Regions from separate parts of the Pseudooceanicola aestuarii genome, predicted to be linked through region 1. Evidence: riboswitches for the same ligand, from Rfam matches in the RefSeq annotation. Region 1 holds a riboswitch; the other holds the start of a gene.
The links. A riboswitch is a leader RNA that binds a small molecule or an ion and turns the genes downstream of it on or off. The one in region 1 is predicted to bind cobalamin.
Positions count from the first base shown of each region.

Region 2: linked by a shared signal. The riboswitch ahead of G5A46_RS07485 (TonB-dependent receptor plug domain-containing protein) and the one ahead of G5A46_RS03395 (CbtB domain-containing protein) in region 1 are both predicted to bind cobalamin.

Region 1 is NZ_JAAFZC010000001.1:730,236-738,017, reverse strand. It holds gene cobN (cobaltochelatase subunit CobN) at 1-514, opposite strand, end outside; gene G5A46_RS03415 (GNAT family N-acetyltransferase) at 516-974, opposite strand; gene cobW (cobalamin biosynthesis protein CobW) at 1,096-2,157, opposite strand; gene G5A46_RS03405 (hypothetical protein) at 2,189-2,689, opposite strand; gene G5A46_RS03400 (CbtA family protein) at 2,762-3,460, opposite strand; gene G5A46_RS03395 (CbtB domain-containing protein) at 3,465-3,653, opposite strand; cobalamin riboswitch at 3,690-3,905, opposite strand; gene smc (chromosome segregation protein SMC) at 4,133-7,588, shown strand.
Region 2 is NZ_JAAFZC010000001.1:1,581,114-1,588,895, forward strand. It holds gene G5A46_RS07475 (hypothetical protein) at 112-699, opposite strand; gene G5A46_RS07480 (HNH endonuclease) at 791-1,759, shown strand; cobalamin riboswitch at 2,032-2,234, shown strand; gene G5A46_RS07485 (TonB-dependent receptor plug domain-containing protein) at 2,372-4,276, shown strand; gene G5A46_RS07490 (ABC transporter substrate-binding protein) at 4,270-5,145, shown strand; gene G5A46_RS07495 (FecCD family ABC transporter permease) at 5,142-6,125, shown strand; gene G5A46_RS07500 (ABC transporter ATP-binding protein) at 6,122-6,880, shown strand; gene G5A46_RS07505 (LysR family transcriptional regulator) at 6,966-7,782, shown strand, end outside.

The sequences.
Region 1 (7,782 bases):
GCGGGCGCGCCGGCGCGGGCCGCGCGCCGCCGTCCAGCATGGCGCGGGCATGGGTCAGGAACCCGGTGGCATTTGCCGGCCCGCCCTCCGTCAGAAAGGACCAGAGCGCATGGTAATCCGCATCCCCCACGGTCGACAGCGCCCGCAGTTCCGGGTCGGGCTTGTCATCGCCGGGCAGCGCGGCAAAGGGCACGCCGGCGGCATGGAGGCGGGCGGCATATTGTTCCATCCCGTAGCGCCAATAGCCCATGCCCCCCAGCACCCGCGCCACCACCAGCCGCGACCGGGTGGCGCATTGGTCCAGGTGCAGGTCCACGGACATCGGATGTGTCAGGTTCGTCAGCTGCGCCAGCCGCAGCCCCGGCGGCGCATCCATCTCCGCCCGCGCGGCGGACAGGGCGGCCAGTTCGGTATCGGCGGCCGAGATCACCACCAGGTCGGCGGGGGTCTGGGTCAGATCCACGGCCTCTGTGCCGTCGTCGATCCGTCCGGGGGTGGCGGCCAGCAGATGCATGTCAGGCGGACTCCAGCGTTTTTTCCATGAAGACGGAGGATCCGTTCTCCTCGTAATCCCCGTAAGGCCCGCAGCGGGTATAGCCGTGGCGGGAATAAAGCCGCACCGCCGCAGCCAGCGCATCGCCGGTTTCCAGCTTCAGCAGGGACAGACCCTCTGCCCGGGCCTGGTCCTCGATCTGGCGCATCAGGGCCGCGCCGATCCCCCGGCCCCGCGCCGCGTCCGTGACGAAGAAACTCTTGACCTCGCCATATTCGGCAAAGACCTTCAGCGCGGCGCAGCCCAGCGTCTCCGTCCCGATCCGGGCGGTGAAGAACCGGATGTCGGGCTTGGCCAGCTCCGCATGGGACAGGAAATTGTTCTGCTCCGGCGTGTACAGGCGGCGCATCAGCGCCTGCGAGGCGTCCAGCAGGGCCGAGGCCTCTGCCGACAACGGGTCATTCGGTTCCACAAGGATCATGCGCGCTCCCTCATCTTTCTTCAAATCTGCCCGGGTTTTCCCCTATGCCCGGCTGACCGGCACCCACCGACCCGAATGCCAGCCCGTCGCGGCCCCGCTCGCCGCCTGTATGGCCGAGAGATCAGGCGGTCAGCGCCGTTTCGATGGCGGCACGGTCCAGCCCGGACTGGCCGATCACCACCAGCCGCGTGTCGCGCGGCGCGCTGCCGAAGGGCTGGTCGAAGTAAGTCTGCACCCGTGGCCCCACCGCCTGAAGGGTCAGGCGCATGGGTTTGCCCGCCACGGCGGCAAACCCCTTCAGCCGCAGGATATCGTGATCGCGGATCACACCGGCCACCTGATCGGCAAAGGCCTGCGGATCGTCGATTTCGCCGCGTGTGACCACAAAGCTCTCAAAGGCGTCATGGTCGTGATCGTGGTGATGATGGTCACCGCCCCCGTCGTGGTCGTCATGGTGGTGGTGATGCAATTCGTGCCGGGCTGCCATGTCGGTTTCCGCCTCGGTGTTCATGCCCAGCAGAACGTCCACCGGCAGGACACCCATGGCAGAGGACAGGATCTGCACGCTGTCCCGCGCACCGGCGCGCAGGCGGGTCATCGTGGTCTCCAACTCCGCCCCTGTCATCAGGTCGGATTTGTTCACCACGATCATGTCGGCGCAGGCCAGCTGATCCTCGAACAATTCGGACAGGGGCGTTTCGTGGTCGATGCTGTCGTCGGCGGCGCGGGCGGCGTCTACCGCGCCCTCGTCATGGGCGAACCGGCCTTCGGTCACGGCCTTGCCATCCACCACGGTGACCACGCCGTCCACCGTCACGCGGGTAGAAATCGCGGGCCAGTTGAACGCCCGGATCAGCGGCTGCGGCAGGGCCAGGCCGGAGGTTTCGATGACGATGTGATCGGGCCGGTCGGGCCGGGCCAGCAGGGCCTCCATCGTGGGGATGAAATCCTCCGCCACGGTGCAGCAGATGCAGCCGTTTGACAGCTCCATGATGTCCTCGTCGCGGCAGGTCTCGTCGCCGCAGCCCTTCAGGATATCGCCATCCACGCCCAGGTCGCCGAATTCGTTGATGATCAGCGCGATGCGGCGGCCGTTGGCCTGTTGCAGCATGTGGCGGACAAGGGTGGTTTTCCCGGCGCCGAGAAAGCCGGTGATGACGGTTGTGGGGATTTTGGCGGGCATGGGGGCTCCGATCTGGTTGGGCGCGGCGGCGTCAGTCGATAGTGACGATCTGCCGGGCCTCCACCGGCTGTCCTTCGGTGGCCAGCTGCTGGTGAGAATTGGCATTCAGGGTGACGCGGATTTCGGCCTCTCCGGGGGCGAGGCCGGGCAGGTGAACCCAGGGGCCGTAGGCGCGCACGATCTTTACCCCGTCCACATAGACATGGGCATGACCCTGGCCGGTGACATGGGCGGCGTTCACCGCCTCGGGGGCAAAGGTGAAGCCTTCGGGCCGGATCTGCAGGTTCACGCCGCCCGCACCCTCCGCCGTGGCAGCGAAGGTGACCGAGACGGGCGCGCCGTTCTCCAGCAGGCTGTCGTGGTCATGGCCCGCCATGGTACCATGCAGCGCGCCGCTGTCGTCATGGGGCGCGCCATGGGCGGAATGGTCATGGGCGGGTTCCAGCTGCGCCCCGGTGGCCGAGGCGGTCAGAAATCCGATACCGCCGCCGAAGAACAGGCCGATGATGAACAGGAACAGGGAATTCTTCATGGGATCATGCCCGGACCTGCCGGGCCTCCTGTCGCGGCCGGGACGCGTGCACGCCCCGGTCGGAATGGCGGATCAGGCGGCGCGGGGGGCAGGCTGGACCTGCCCTTCGCGTTGCCAGAAATAGCCGGCGAAACACCCGGTCAGCACCCAGGCGGCCAGCCCGACGCCAAGCGCGCGCCCGGCAAAGAGGCCCCCGAGTTCGGGCGGCACGGGCCCGGTGAAGACATCCGGATGCGGCGCGCCGATCACATGTGGCGCGGCCAGCAGCACGATCGCGGCGCCCCAGGCGGCCCAGCCGCGGCCGAAGGCCAGAAGCCACATCGCCACCCCCGCGGCCGCAACGGTGCCCAGCCACCACATCTGGCGCAGGGTCACGTCGGCGGCGGCGACGCCGGGCAGTTCCGGGGGCAGGCTGACTGCGGGCCAGAAATGCACCGCGACAAAGCCCGCGATGCCCCACAGCACCCCGGTCCGCGCATCCACCCGTGCGCCACGCTCTGCCGCCAGCGCCATCAGCGCCACCAGGATCAGGGCATAGCCGGTGTAGACCAGGGTGGTGAACAGCACGCTCAGCCCGTCGCGCATGGCGTCAAAGCCGCCGATATCGGGATGGGCCGAGACGGGATCGGCGCCGAAATGCACCAACTCTCCACCTTCGTAGAGTTCCGCGTGCAGCAGCACGGGCTGCACGAATGCCAATTGCAGCGCGGCGGCAATCAGCCCCGCTGCAAATCCAGCGAACAACGCGCTGGTCAGAATGCGACCGATCATCGGATCAGTGGCAGGGGAAGCCGGTGGCGTGACGCACGTCATGCGCCGCGTCATGCAGCGTTGCGGCCTGCACATGGCCCGCAAGGACGATGATGGCGGCGCCGATCAGCATGGCGGTGATGGCCCCCACCAAGGTGGAGGTCGATGTGGCGTTGGTGCGCTGGGCGCCCTGGGCCTGGACTTGGGTCGTCATGTCAGTTCTCCTTTTGCTGTCACACCCGACAGCGTTGCAGGTTTCCGATGCACGGCCGGTCTCCTGGCTGGCGGGTCTTTGCGTGGCCTGGCCTTCCCGGATGGCTCCAGTGGCGCGTTCAGGCCCGCTACCGCTTCACAGTCGCGGGGGCGGCTGCGGCTTGGGGCCCCGAGATGGGTCGCCCGTTCCGCATTCCCGTTTCATCCCCGGACGCTTTGCGCCCATGGGGGAACCGTACAGCTTCGTTTCTGGCGCGAAGCTGCACGCCGCGTCAAGGTGAATCGCCGGGCCAGCGGCAGCGCGGCAGCAGCGATGACGCTGCGGGATCGGCGGGAAACCGCAGTCGAAATGCGCAATATCTTGTGGATAAGGCCCTGGCACGCCGCAGATGCTGGGCGCCGCGCGTTGACACGCGGGCGTTGGGCGGGGACTTTCGGGGAACGACCGGAATCGGCGATCACAGACACGGGGCTACGACATTGCGCTTTTCCAGACTCAGATTGACGGGGTTCAAATCCTTCGTGGATCCTACCGACCTGATCATCGGGACGGGGTTGACCGGCGTGGTCGGGCCGAACGGCTGTGGCAAATCCAACCTGCTGGAGGCGCTGCGCTGGGTCATGGGCGAGAACCGCCCCACCGCGATGCGTGGCGGCGGCATGGAGGACGTGATCTTTGCAGGTGCCGCCACCCGCCCGGCCCGGAACTTCGCCGAAGTCGCGCTTCAGATCGACAATTCCGAGCGGCTGGCGCCCGCCGGGTTCAACGACGGTGACCAGCTGGACATCGTGCGCCGCATCACCCGCGACGTCGGCAGTGCCTACAAGGCCAATGCCCGGGACGTGCGGGCGCGCGATGTGCAGATGCTGTTTGCCGATGCGTCCACCGGGGCGCATTCGCCCTCGCTGGTGCGGCAGGGGCAGATCTCGGAACTGATCAACGCCAAGCCGAAGAACCGCCGCCGCATCCTGGAGGAAGCTGCCGGGATCTCGGGCCTGTATGCCCGGCGCCACGAGGCGGAGCTGAAGCTGAAAGGGGCCGAGCAGAACCTGGCCCGCGTCGATGACGTGGTCGAACAGCTGGCTCAGCAGATCGCCCAGCTGGAACGGCAGGCCCGGCAGGCGAAACGCTACCGCACCATCGGCGAGGAACTGCGCCAGGTGGAGGGGATGCTGCTCTACCGGCGCTGGAAGGAAGCGGAGGAAGCCCGCAACGAGGCCCAGGCGATCCTGCGCGACCGGATGACCGTCGCCGCGCAGGGCGAACGCCTGGCGCGGGAGGCAGAGGCTGCCCGCGAGGTCTGCGAGGCCGCGCTGCCCCCCCTGCGCGAAGAGGACGCCATCGCCGGGGCCCTGCTGCAACGGTTGCAGGTGGAGCGCGATTCCCTGACCGAAGAACAATCCCGTGCGGAGACCGCGATTGCCAACCTGACCGCGCGGATCGCCCAATTGTCCCGTGACGGCGACAGGGAAACGGGTCTGAACCGCGATGCCGAAGAGACCATCGCCCGGCTGGACGAGGAAGCCGCCGCCCTCGCCCGGGCTGGCGAGGGGCACGATGCCCGGCTGGCGCAGGCTGCGGAGGAGGCAAAAGCCGCCTCGGACGCGCTGTCGGATCGCGAGGGGGAGCTGACCGAAAAGACCGAAGATTCCGCTCGCCTGTCGGCCCGTCACCAATCCGCCCGGCGCTGGCTGGACGACAGTCGCCGCACCCTTGCCCGCAGCGAGGCAGAGGCGGAGAAAGCCCGCCGCGCCATGGCCGACAGCCGCGATGTCGTGACCCGCGCGGCCGAGACTTTCGAGACGTTGCAAGCACAGGAAGGCGCGGCCCGTACCGCGGCCGAAGCTGCTGAGACCGGCCTGGCGCAGGCCGACACGGCGCGCGCCGAATGCCAGACCCAGGAGGCCGAGGCCCGCGCAGCCCGTTCGGGCGCCGAAGGGGAGGTCAGCGCACTTCAGGCCGAGGTCGCGGCGCTGGACCGGCTGGTGCGCCGCGATACCGCCGAGGGCGGGCAGGTGATGGACGCCGTGAAGGTGGCGCCGGGCTATGAAAAGGCGCTGGGCGCCGCGCTGGCCGACGATCTCCGCGTGCCGCTGGTTGCGGCGGATGGCCCCTCCGGCTGGGTGGCGCTGGCGGATTACGACGCGGCGCCGAAGCTGCCGCAGGGCATGACCCCCCTGGCCGATTTCGTCACCGTGCCGCCGGTCCTCGCTCGCCGCATTGCCCAGATCGGGGTGGTCGCGGCTGAGGACGGCCCGGCGCTGCAATCCGCGCTGCGCCCCGGTCAGCGCCTGGTCAGCCAGGAGGGGGATCTGTGGCGCTGGGACGGGTTTCGCGCCTGGGCAGAGGACGCGCCATCGGCCGCCGCCCTGCGGCTGGAGCAGATCAACCGCCTGACCACCCTGCGCCAGGAGGCCGCCGAGGCCGAGACCCGCGCCGCCGCCGCCCGTACCGCGCACGAGACGCTGGCCGCCGACCTCTCCCGCCTGACGGAGGCCGACAAGGCCGCCCGCCGGGCCCGCGCCGATGCCGATCGACAGCTGGCCGATGCGGCGCGCAAACTCTCGCGCGCAGAGGCGGATCGCACCCTGGCCGAAAGCCGGCTGGAAAGCCTTGGCCTGGCGGTGTCGCGTCACGAAGCGGATGCAGAAGCCGCCGCCGAACAGCTGGCCGAGGCCGAGGCTGCTATGCAGGTTCTGCCTGACCTGGACGCCGCGCGCGCCGCGCTGGACGCGGTCAAGACGGCGGTGGATGCCGCGCGCGGCCACATGATGGCCCTGCGCACCGCCCATGACGAGCTGCGCCGCGAAGGCGAGGCCCGCAGCCGCCGCAGCCGGGAGATCGTCACTGAAACCGACAGCTGGCGCACCCGCCTGCAAAGCGCCGACAGCCGGATTTCCGAGCTTGACCAGCGCCGCCGCGAGGCGGAGGCCGATCTGGCCGAAGCCCGCGATCTGCCCGACATGCTGGCCGATCGCCATGCCACGCTGAGCGATCAGATCGCCGTGGCGGAGGGGCGCAAGGCCAATGCCGTCGATGCGCTGTCGGTGGCGGAGACGCATCTGCGCGACGCTGTGCAGGCGGAGCGGGAGGCGGAGCGCACCGCCTCGGAGGCGCGCGAGGCCCGCGCCCGTGCCGATGCCCGCGCCGATGCCGCGCAGGAGGGCGTTGAAACCGCCGCCGAACGCATCGCCGAGGCGCTGGAAATGTCACCGAAGGAGCTGCTCCAGAGCCTCGACGCCGAGGTCGGCAAGATGCCGGGGGTCACCGCGCTGGAGGCCGACGTGACCCGGCTGCGCCGCCAGCGGGATGCCCTGGGCGCCGTCAACCTGCGCGCCGAGGAAGACGCCAGCGAGGTCGGTGCCGAACACGAGACCCTGACGCGGGAGAAAGCCGACCTGGAGGATGCGATCCGCACCCTGCGCGGCGGAATATCGGGCCTGAACCGCGAAGGCCGTGAACGCCTGCTGACCGCGTTCGAACAGGTGAACAGCAATTTCTCCCTGCTGTTCCGGCATCTTTTCGGCGGTGGGGAGGCCAGCCTGATGCTGGTCGAAAGCGATGATCCGCTGGAAGCCGGGCTGGAAATCATGTGCCAGCCGCCGGGGAAGAAGCTGTCGGTCCTGTCGTTGCTGTCGGGTGGGGAACAGACATTGACCGCGCTGGCCCTGATCTTCGGCGTCTTCCTTGCCAATCCCGCCCCGATCTGCGTTCTGGACGAGGTGGACGCGCCGCTGGACGACGCCAACGTCACCCGGTTCTGTGACCTGCTGGACGAAATGTGCCGCCAGACGGAAACCCGGTTCCTGATCATCACCCACCACGCCGTCACGATGGCGCGGATGGATCGCCTGTTCGGTGTGACGATGCAGGAGCAAGGGGTCAGCCAGCTGGTGTCGGTGGATCTGAAGAAGGCCGAACAGATGGTCGCCTGAGGCGGTGCCAAACCTCTGGCCCACGCCTTCGGTCGGGCCACCGGTCCGGCCTGCGACGAGGCCCCGCACCTGATCCGCCGGTGCCAATCGCTGATCAACCTTTTCCGGGTCACCTTTCCCCGCCGCGACCCTTCGGGGTGGAAGGAGGGGATGATATTGAACGATCAACAGTTCAGGACGTGGATGGTCTGTAT
Region 2 (7,782 bases), 850 kb from region 1:
CCATCCGAGCATTGGTATGGCCATTGAAGCTAGCGCGCCGGGGGCGGCTGGCAAACGGCGCCCGGCTGCCGCGCCATGACCAGAGCGCGTCGGGCGTGCCTATCGAGCCGATCAGGGGGCAACCGGGATAATGTCGTGCAGGCGCCGCGCGGCGCTGTCCCAACGGACGTGCCAGGCGCCGATTGTTCCCGATTTGTTCTTGATCAGATCCCACCGATGCAAGGTCGACCTCCCGTCGTCTGCCCTGGTCTCCGTCTCCGGGTCGAAGGCGGGGGTGCAACGCCAGCGGGTTTCGGCGGCATTGCTGCCGGCGCCTTCGGGAATCAGGCACAGCCCGGTCGCCTTCCCGGCCTGGGCGGCCAGTTGCAACCGGCGCCCGGCGGTCAGGTTCAGCGGTTGACTCAACTCGATGACAACCAGCGGCAAAGCCCCGTCGCGCAGCGCCTCCTCGGCCACGGCAAGGGCCTCCGCCTGGTTGCCCGCCTGCGCCAGAAGCAGCTGCGACGGGTCGATGAAATCCCCCAATCCCAAGGGGTTGAGGGTCTCGTTCCGCCAGGACTCGCGCACCCAGAATAACGGCGTTCCCGCCACCGGCAGCCGGGCCGCACAGATCGCCGCAAAGCACGCCGCCCCGGTGCCGCACATCTCGTGCACACGGGTCGGGCGCGGCGGGAACCGGGACTGAAGGTCAGGCATCATGATCCCGAATTTACCCGCTTTCGGAGCGGGATCAAATCACCTCTGCGCGCCGGCGCACCCGGCCCGGTGCGGCGTTCGGGTCGGGAAAATCGTGAAAATTGTTGCTTTCCGGTGGGATGGCGCTTTCCTGGGCGGCATGGTGAAACTGGTTCTTCTGCACAAGGCCGACTCGATCTACGAGGACGAGCCTGATGTCGTCTACGACTTCCCCCGCGCCTACCTGAAGGACATGCGCGCGGCAGTCGGCGACTGGATCATCTATTACGAGCCGGTCAAGGCCGGGCCGCACGGCTATTTCGCGGTCGCCAGGATATCACGGATCATCCCCAAACCCGGGGTGGAGGGGCGGTTCCTCGCCCTCATGGAAGCGGGCAGTTTCCTGCCTTTCGTCCAGGAGGTGCCCCGGCTGGTGGAGGGCCGTCCGCTGGAAGCCGCGCTGACCCGATCGGACGGCACCCCCGCACAGGGCGGTTTGGTCCAGCGCGCGGTGCGGGTGCTGCCGGAGGCGGAGTTCGCCCGGATTCTGGATCTGGGCCTTCCCCGGGATTTGGAGGCCCTCGAAGCCCGACGCTATGATCCGCGGTCCGCCGCAATGGCGGAGGGGGCGGAACCGTTCGAACGCCCGGTGCTGGAACGGCTGACCCGCCGCGCCTACCGGGATGTCGCGTTCCGCCGCAAGGTCCGGGAGGCCTATGGCTACCGCTGTGCCCTGTCCGGGTTGCGCTTGCGAAACGGTGGCGGGCGGCCGGAGGTACAGGCCGCGCATATCCGTCCCGTCGATCGCAGGGGCAACGATTCCGTGCGCAACGGGTTGGCCTTGTCCGGGACGTTGCACTGGATGTTCGATCGGGGCCTGATCTCGGTCGCGGAGGATTGCGAGACAGTGCTGGTGTCGCGCAACAAGGTACCGGGAGAGGTGATCGACCGCCTGCTGGCCCCGAGCGGCAAGCTGTTGCAACCCGAAGACCCGCGCAATGCGCCCCATCCCGAAAACCTGCGGTGGCACCGGGAGAACATCTTTGGCCAGGTGCAAGGCGCCGGTCCGGCTCCGTGGCATTGACCGGCAGCGCAGCGGAAAACCGCTTTGGCGGTAATCATTCGTCAAGATCTCCGGCGTAGGAACGGGGGCGTCTGCCCGGCCTGCCTGCCCGCCGCCGCCCCATGGTGCCCCACCGCGACCCCGCGCCGCCGTAACCGTAGCCGTGGCCGGATCGTCCCCGGCCGGGTGGCGACCGGGCGTCAACCGGGGGGCAAGCGGGTGCTGATCAAGCGCCGATCAAACGCCGATCCCGGGGGGGCTGATCGCCCCTTGCCCGACGGGGTGGCATGGTCTAGCACTCGGGATGCTTCGGTCCGGGCGTTCGCGCGTCCGGTGAATAGGGAACGCGGTGCGGGTCTGACCCAATTCCGCGACTGCCCCCGCAACTGTAAGCGGAGAGCGACGCCGGACCATGTCACTGTCCCCTCGGGGATGGGAAGACCCGGCACAGCATCGACCCGCAAGTCAGGAGACCTGCCGAAGCCGATCACCCAGTCCGCACGCGGGGCGCGCGCGAGGCAACGGACCTTTTCCGTCGTGGTGGCAGTCGCCTGACCGTCGGCGGGAGCCCCTCCCCCCGTGGGTCGTTCGCAATCGCCATGCGTCGGATCCGGCGCAGGGAAGGGATAGATCATGAGCCTCACCAATCCGACGGCCCGTTCCGCCGTCTCTGTCACCACCTTCATCACCGTCTCAGCCATCGCACTTGCCGCCGCCACCGCCGCGCCGGTGATGGCGCAGGACAGCACCACGGATTTCGCCCTGGAGGACATCATCGTCTCTGCCGGCCTCACCCCGATCGCGGCGGCCCGCTACGGTCGCGCGGCCACGGTGCTGACGGCGCAGGACATCGCCGATCGCGGGCTGACCACCGTGCAGGACGCCCTGCGCGCGGTGCCCGGGGTCAGCGTGAACGCCAATGGCCACAGTTTCACCCAGGTCCGCATCCGCGGCGGAGAGGCCAATCACACCCTGATCCTGATCGACGGCGTGCGCGCGGCGGGCGGGGATGCGGCCTATGTCCTCAGTGGGTTGGAGACGGCGAATATCGCCCGGATCGAGGTTCTGCGCGGCCCGCAATCGGTAGCCTACGGCTCGGACGCCTCGGCGGGGGTAATCAACATCATCACCCGCAAATCCGAGGGGTCGGGATTCTCCTACGGCGGCAAGGTGGAGGGCGGCGCCGGCTGGTCGGCCTCGGGCTACCTGGCATATCGCGGGGCGCAGGGTGGCGTGGCGCTGGGCTTTGCCCGGATGCAGGACAGGGGCTGGGATTATTCCGGGTCCGGCGGGGAACGGGACGGCATCTTCCGCCGGACGCTGACCCTGTCGGGCGATCACGCGGTGGCCGAGGGGCTGACCCTGGGCTTCACCTACCGCCGCTCGGAGGAGGACGGCGACACCGACGCCACCGCCCTTGTGGCCACGGGGCCGGGGGATTACGTGCTGGACGACCCCGCCGCCCAGACCGTGCGGGAGGAGGAAGGCGGCCAGATCTACGCCGATTACACCACGCCCGATGGCCGGCTGTCGGCCCGGCTGGGGCTGGAGCGCACCCGCCTGACGCAGGAGATCAACAGCGGCGCGCCCACCGATCAGGACAGCCGCGCCACCCGGCTGCGCCTGTCCTACGGGTTGGACGGTCCGGTCGCCACCGGGGCGCAGGTGTTGTCCCTGCTGCTGGAGGATGAACACGACAGCAGCACCGCCAATCCCGGCTATGACCGCGACACGCGCTCTGTCGCGCTGGAATATCGTGGCACCTTCGACAGCGGGCTGGATGTGCAGATCGGCGCGCGCTACGATGACAACAGCGTGTTCGGCAACGCCGTGACCTGGAACGCGGCGGCGGCCTACACGCTGGACAACGGGGCGCGGCTGCATGCCTCTGCCGGGGCGGGCGTCGTCAATCCCAGCTATTTCGAGCTGTTCGCCAATGCATGGGGCTATGTCGGGAATCCCGATCTTGATCCGGAACGCAACCGATCCGTCGACCTGGGGGTGGAGCTGCCCCTGGGGCGCGGGGTGGTGGACGTGACCCTGTTCCAGGAACGGCTGGAGGACGAGATCACCGCGGTTGCCACCGGGCCCGGCAGCTACAGCTATGTCAACCAATCCGGCACCAGCCTGCGCCGTGGGGTGGAGGTCAGCGGCCGCTATGACGCGACCGATCAACTGGCGCTGCGCCTGGGCTATACCCTGCTGGACGCCACCAATCCCGACGGCAGCGTCGAGATCCGGCGCCCCCGGCACCAGCTGTCGCTGGGCGCCACCTGGACCAGTGCCGATGGCCGCACCACGCTGGACGCGCAGGCGCTGCATGTCGCAGGCAATGCCGATACGCAATTCTGGGGCAGCTACGCCACCAAGGAATTGCCGTCCTACTGGACCGTGGACCTGGCCGGCAGCCGCCGGATCGGGGACAACCTGCGCCTGACCGCGCGGGTCGACAACCTGTTCGACGCCGCCCATTCCGATGCCTGGGGCTATGCCGGGCGCGGGCGCACCGCCTATGTCGGGCTGGGTGCGGATTGGTGAGGCGCGCGGCCCGTCTTCTGGCGCTGCTGATCACGGTGGCGGCAGCGGCAGGGCCGGGGCGGGCGCTGGACCGCCCCATGACGCCGGGCGGGCAGGGGCCTGCCGCGCCCGGCCGCGTCGTGTCGATCAACCTGTGCACCGACCAGCTGGCGATGCTGCTGGCCGCGCCGGGACAATTGCTGTCGGTCAGCGCGCTCAGTCGCGACCCGCGTTCCTCGGTCATGGCGGCGGAGGCGCGAGCCTATCCGGTGAACCATGGCCGGGCCGAGGAAATCTGGCTGATGGAGCCGGACCTGGTGATCGCCGGCAGTTTTTCCAACCGGGCGAGCGTGGCGATGCTGCGCCGCCTGGGCGTGCCGGTGGTGGTGATTGCGCCGGCCTATTCCCTGGCCGACGTGCCCGACCGCCTGGCAGAGATGGGCGCCGCGCTGGGCCGCAGGGAACAGGCCCGCGCCATGATCCACGAATTCGAGAGCCGGCTGGCCACCCTGCGAGCCAGGGGCGGTGAGCGTCCGCGCGCCGCGCTCTACCATGCGAACGGCTATGCCTCGGGGGACCGGACGCTGGCCGGACAGGTCATTGCCGCCGCAGGCTTCACGAATATCGCGGCCGAGGTCGGCCTGCCCACGGGCGGGCATTTGCCACTGGAGGTTCTGACCATGGCCGCCCCCGACATGGTGATCACCGGGCGGCCCCATCCCGGCGCCGCCCGTGCCGAGGAAATCCTGCATCACCCCGCGTTGCAGGCCCTGCGGCGTCGCGCGGCGGGGGCGGTGCTGACGGATCGGGACTGGATCTGCGGTACGCCACATGTGCTGGACGCCGTGGCGCGGATGCGGGCGCTGCGGCAGGGGTTGGTGGCGGAATGAGGCCGGTCAACCGCATTTTGCTGGGGGTGGTGGCGCTGCTGTGCCTTGCCTCGTTGCTGATCGGCCCGGCGGGCATCGGCTGGGCCGACAGTTTGCGCGCGCTGATCGCGGGCGGGGAGGGGCCGATGACCCTGGTGATGCGCGAAATCCGTCTGCCCCGGATGATCCTGGGGCTGGCGATTGGTGCGTCGTTGGGGTTGGCGGGGGCGGCGATGCAGGGCTACCTGCGCAACCCGCTGGCGGAGCCGGGGCTGATCGGCGTGTCGGCCTCTGCCGCTTTGGGTGCGGTACTGGCGATCCAGACCGGCGCGGTCGCGGTTTTTGCGCTGGCCCTGCCGCTGGCGGCGCTGGCGGGGGCGCTGGTGTCGGTTCTGCTGTTGCTGGCGCTGGCCGGGCCACGCGGCGGGGCGCTGACCCTGATCCTGGCAGGCATCGCGATTTCGGCCATGGCGGGGGCGCTGACCTCGCTTGTGCTGAACCTGTCGTCCAACCCCTATGCCGCGAACGAGATCGTGTTCTGGATGATGGGATCGCTGGCCGACCGCTCAATGTTGCATGTCTGGCTGGCGCTGCCGCTGATGGCCCTGGGTTGGGCGCTGCTGCTGCCGTTGGCCCGCGCGCTGGAGGCGTTGACCCTGGGGGAGGACGCCGCCGCCGCCATGGGCATGGACCTGGCGCGCACTCGATGGCAATTGGTCATCGGCACGGCCTGCGTGGTTGGTGCCGCCACGGCGGTGGCGGGGACCATCGGCTTTGTCGGATTGGTGGTGCCGCATCTGCTGCGCCCGCTGGTCGGCGCCCGACCCGGCGCGTTGCTGGGGGCCTCGGCCCTGGGGGGGGCGGCGATGCTGTTGACGGCGGATATCGCGGTGCGGGTGGTGCTGCCGGGCCAGGATCTGAAACTGGGGGTGCTGACCGCGCTGGTCGGGGCACCGTTCTTCCTGCACCTCGTGCGCAGCACCGGGCGGGCGGAGGCATGAGTTTGCTGTGCCTCGATCGTCTGTCCGTCACCCGGCGGGGACGGGCCGTACTGCGCGATATTTCCCTGTCCGTGCAAGGCGGAGAACTGGTCGGCCTGATCGGAGCCAATGGTGCGGGCAAGACCACGCTGATGCGCGCCGCTCTGGGTTTGATCCCGGCGACAGGCACAAGCAGCCTGGCCGCGCTGTCCCCCGATGCCCGCGCGCGCGCCGCCGCCTGGATGCCGCAGGCCCGCGAAATCGCCTGGCCGGTCAGCGTGGAGGCTTTGGTGACACTCGGCCGGCTGCCGCATGGCGGGCGTAGCGACACAGCCACCGACCGCGCGGCGGTGGCCGGGGCGATTACGCGCATGGGGCTGGACAACCTGCGCCACCGCACCGCTACGCGCCTGTCAGGCGGGGAACAGGCTCGCGCCCTGATCGCCCGTGCCCTGGCGCAGGAGGCGCCGCTGCTGATCGCGGACGAGCCCATCGCCGGGCTGGACCCGGCCCACCAGATCGCCACGCTGGACGTGTTGGCCGCCCTGGCGGAGGAGGGGCGCGGCGTGCTGCTGTCGCTGCATGACCTGGGCTTGGCGGCGCGGCATTGCACCCGGCTGATCCTGCTGGCAGAGGGCGGAATTCTGGCGGATGGCCCGCCGGACCGCGTGTTGACCGATGCGCTGATCGCGCGGGCCTTTCACATTACCGCGTATCGGGCGCAGGGTCCGGAGGGGCCGGTGTTTCAACCCTTGCGGGTGATCCGCGACGATTGACCCTGCTCCGCCGAGGTCAAAAAAACATACCGTCCGGCCGCGCCCTCCCGTACAAGGGTGCAGTGTTGCGCAACCCGGAGCCCGGATGATCAACCTGACCGCTGGCCAATATTTCCTGCATGTCGCCCGCTTCGGCTCCATCCGGCTGGCGGCAGAGCGGCTGCATGTCTCGCCCTCCGCGATCAGCCGGCAGGTGGTCAAACTGGAGCATGAATTCGAGGAACAGCTGCTGGAACGCCGGGCCGAGGGCGTTCGCCTGACCGAGGCGGGGCGCGTGCTGGCCGACCACCTTGCCGTGATCTTCGACCGGATCGACGTCGCCAAGGGAGAGATCGCGGACCTGCGCGACCTGAAGGCGGGGACCGTGTCCATCGCGACGGTAGAGGGGATCACCGATCCCTTCATGTCCACCCACATCACCGAATTCCGCAACCGTCATCCCGGGATCGAATTCCACGTCCGCATCCGGGGGCGCGAACGGGTTCTTGAGGCGGTGGAGCAGCACCTGTCGCAGATCGGCTTTGTCTACGACCATTTCAGCCACGAGGCGATCGAGACGGTCGGCCAGTGGCGGCAGCCGCTTCTTGCCCTGGCCCCGCCTTCGCATCCGCTGACCGACGGGCGGCGGGTCACGCTGGCGGATCTGGCCGATCTGCCCTGCGTGCTGCCGGATTCCAGCTTTGGCATCCACCACCTGCTGAACCGGGCCTTCACCCGGATCGGGCGCAGCCCGCGGCCCATCGTGGTGGCGGACCAGTTTCATTTCCTGATCACTCACGCGATCCGCAATACCGCCATCATCTACCTGCCGTTGCAAGCGGTGATGGGCGAAGTGACCAGTGGCAAACTGGTGCCGCTGAACCTGGATTCGGCGGATTTCGAACACCGCTTCATCTATGCGG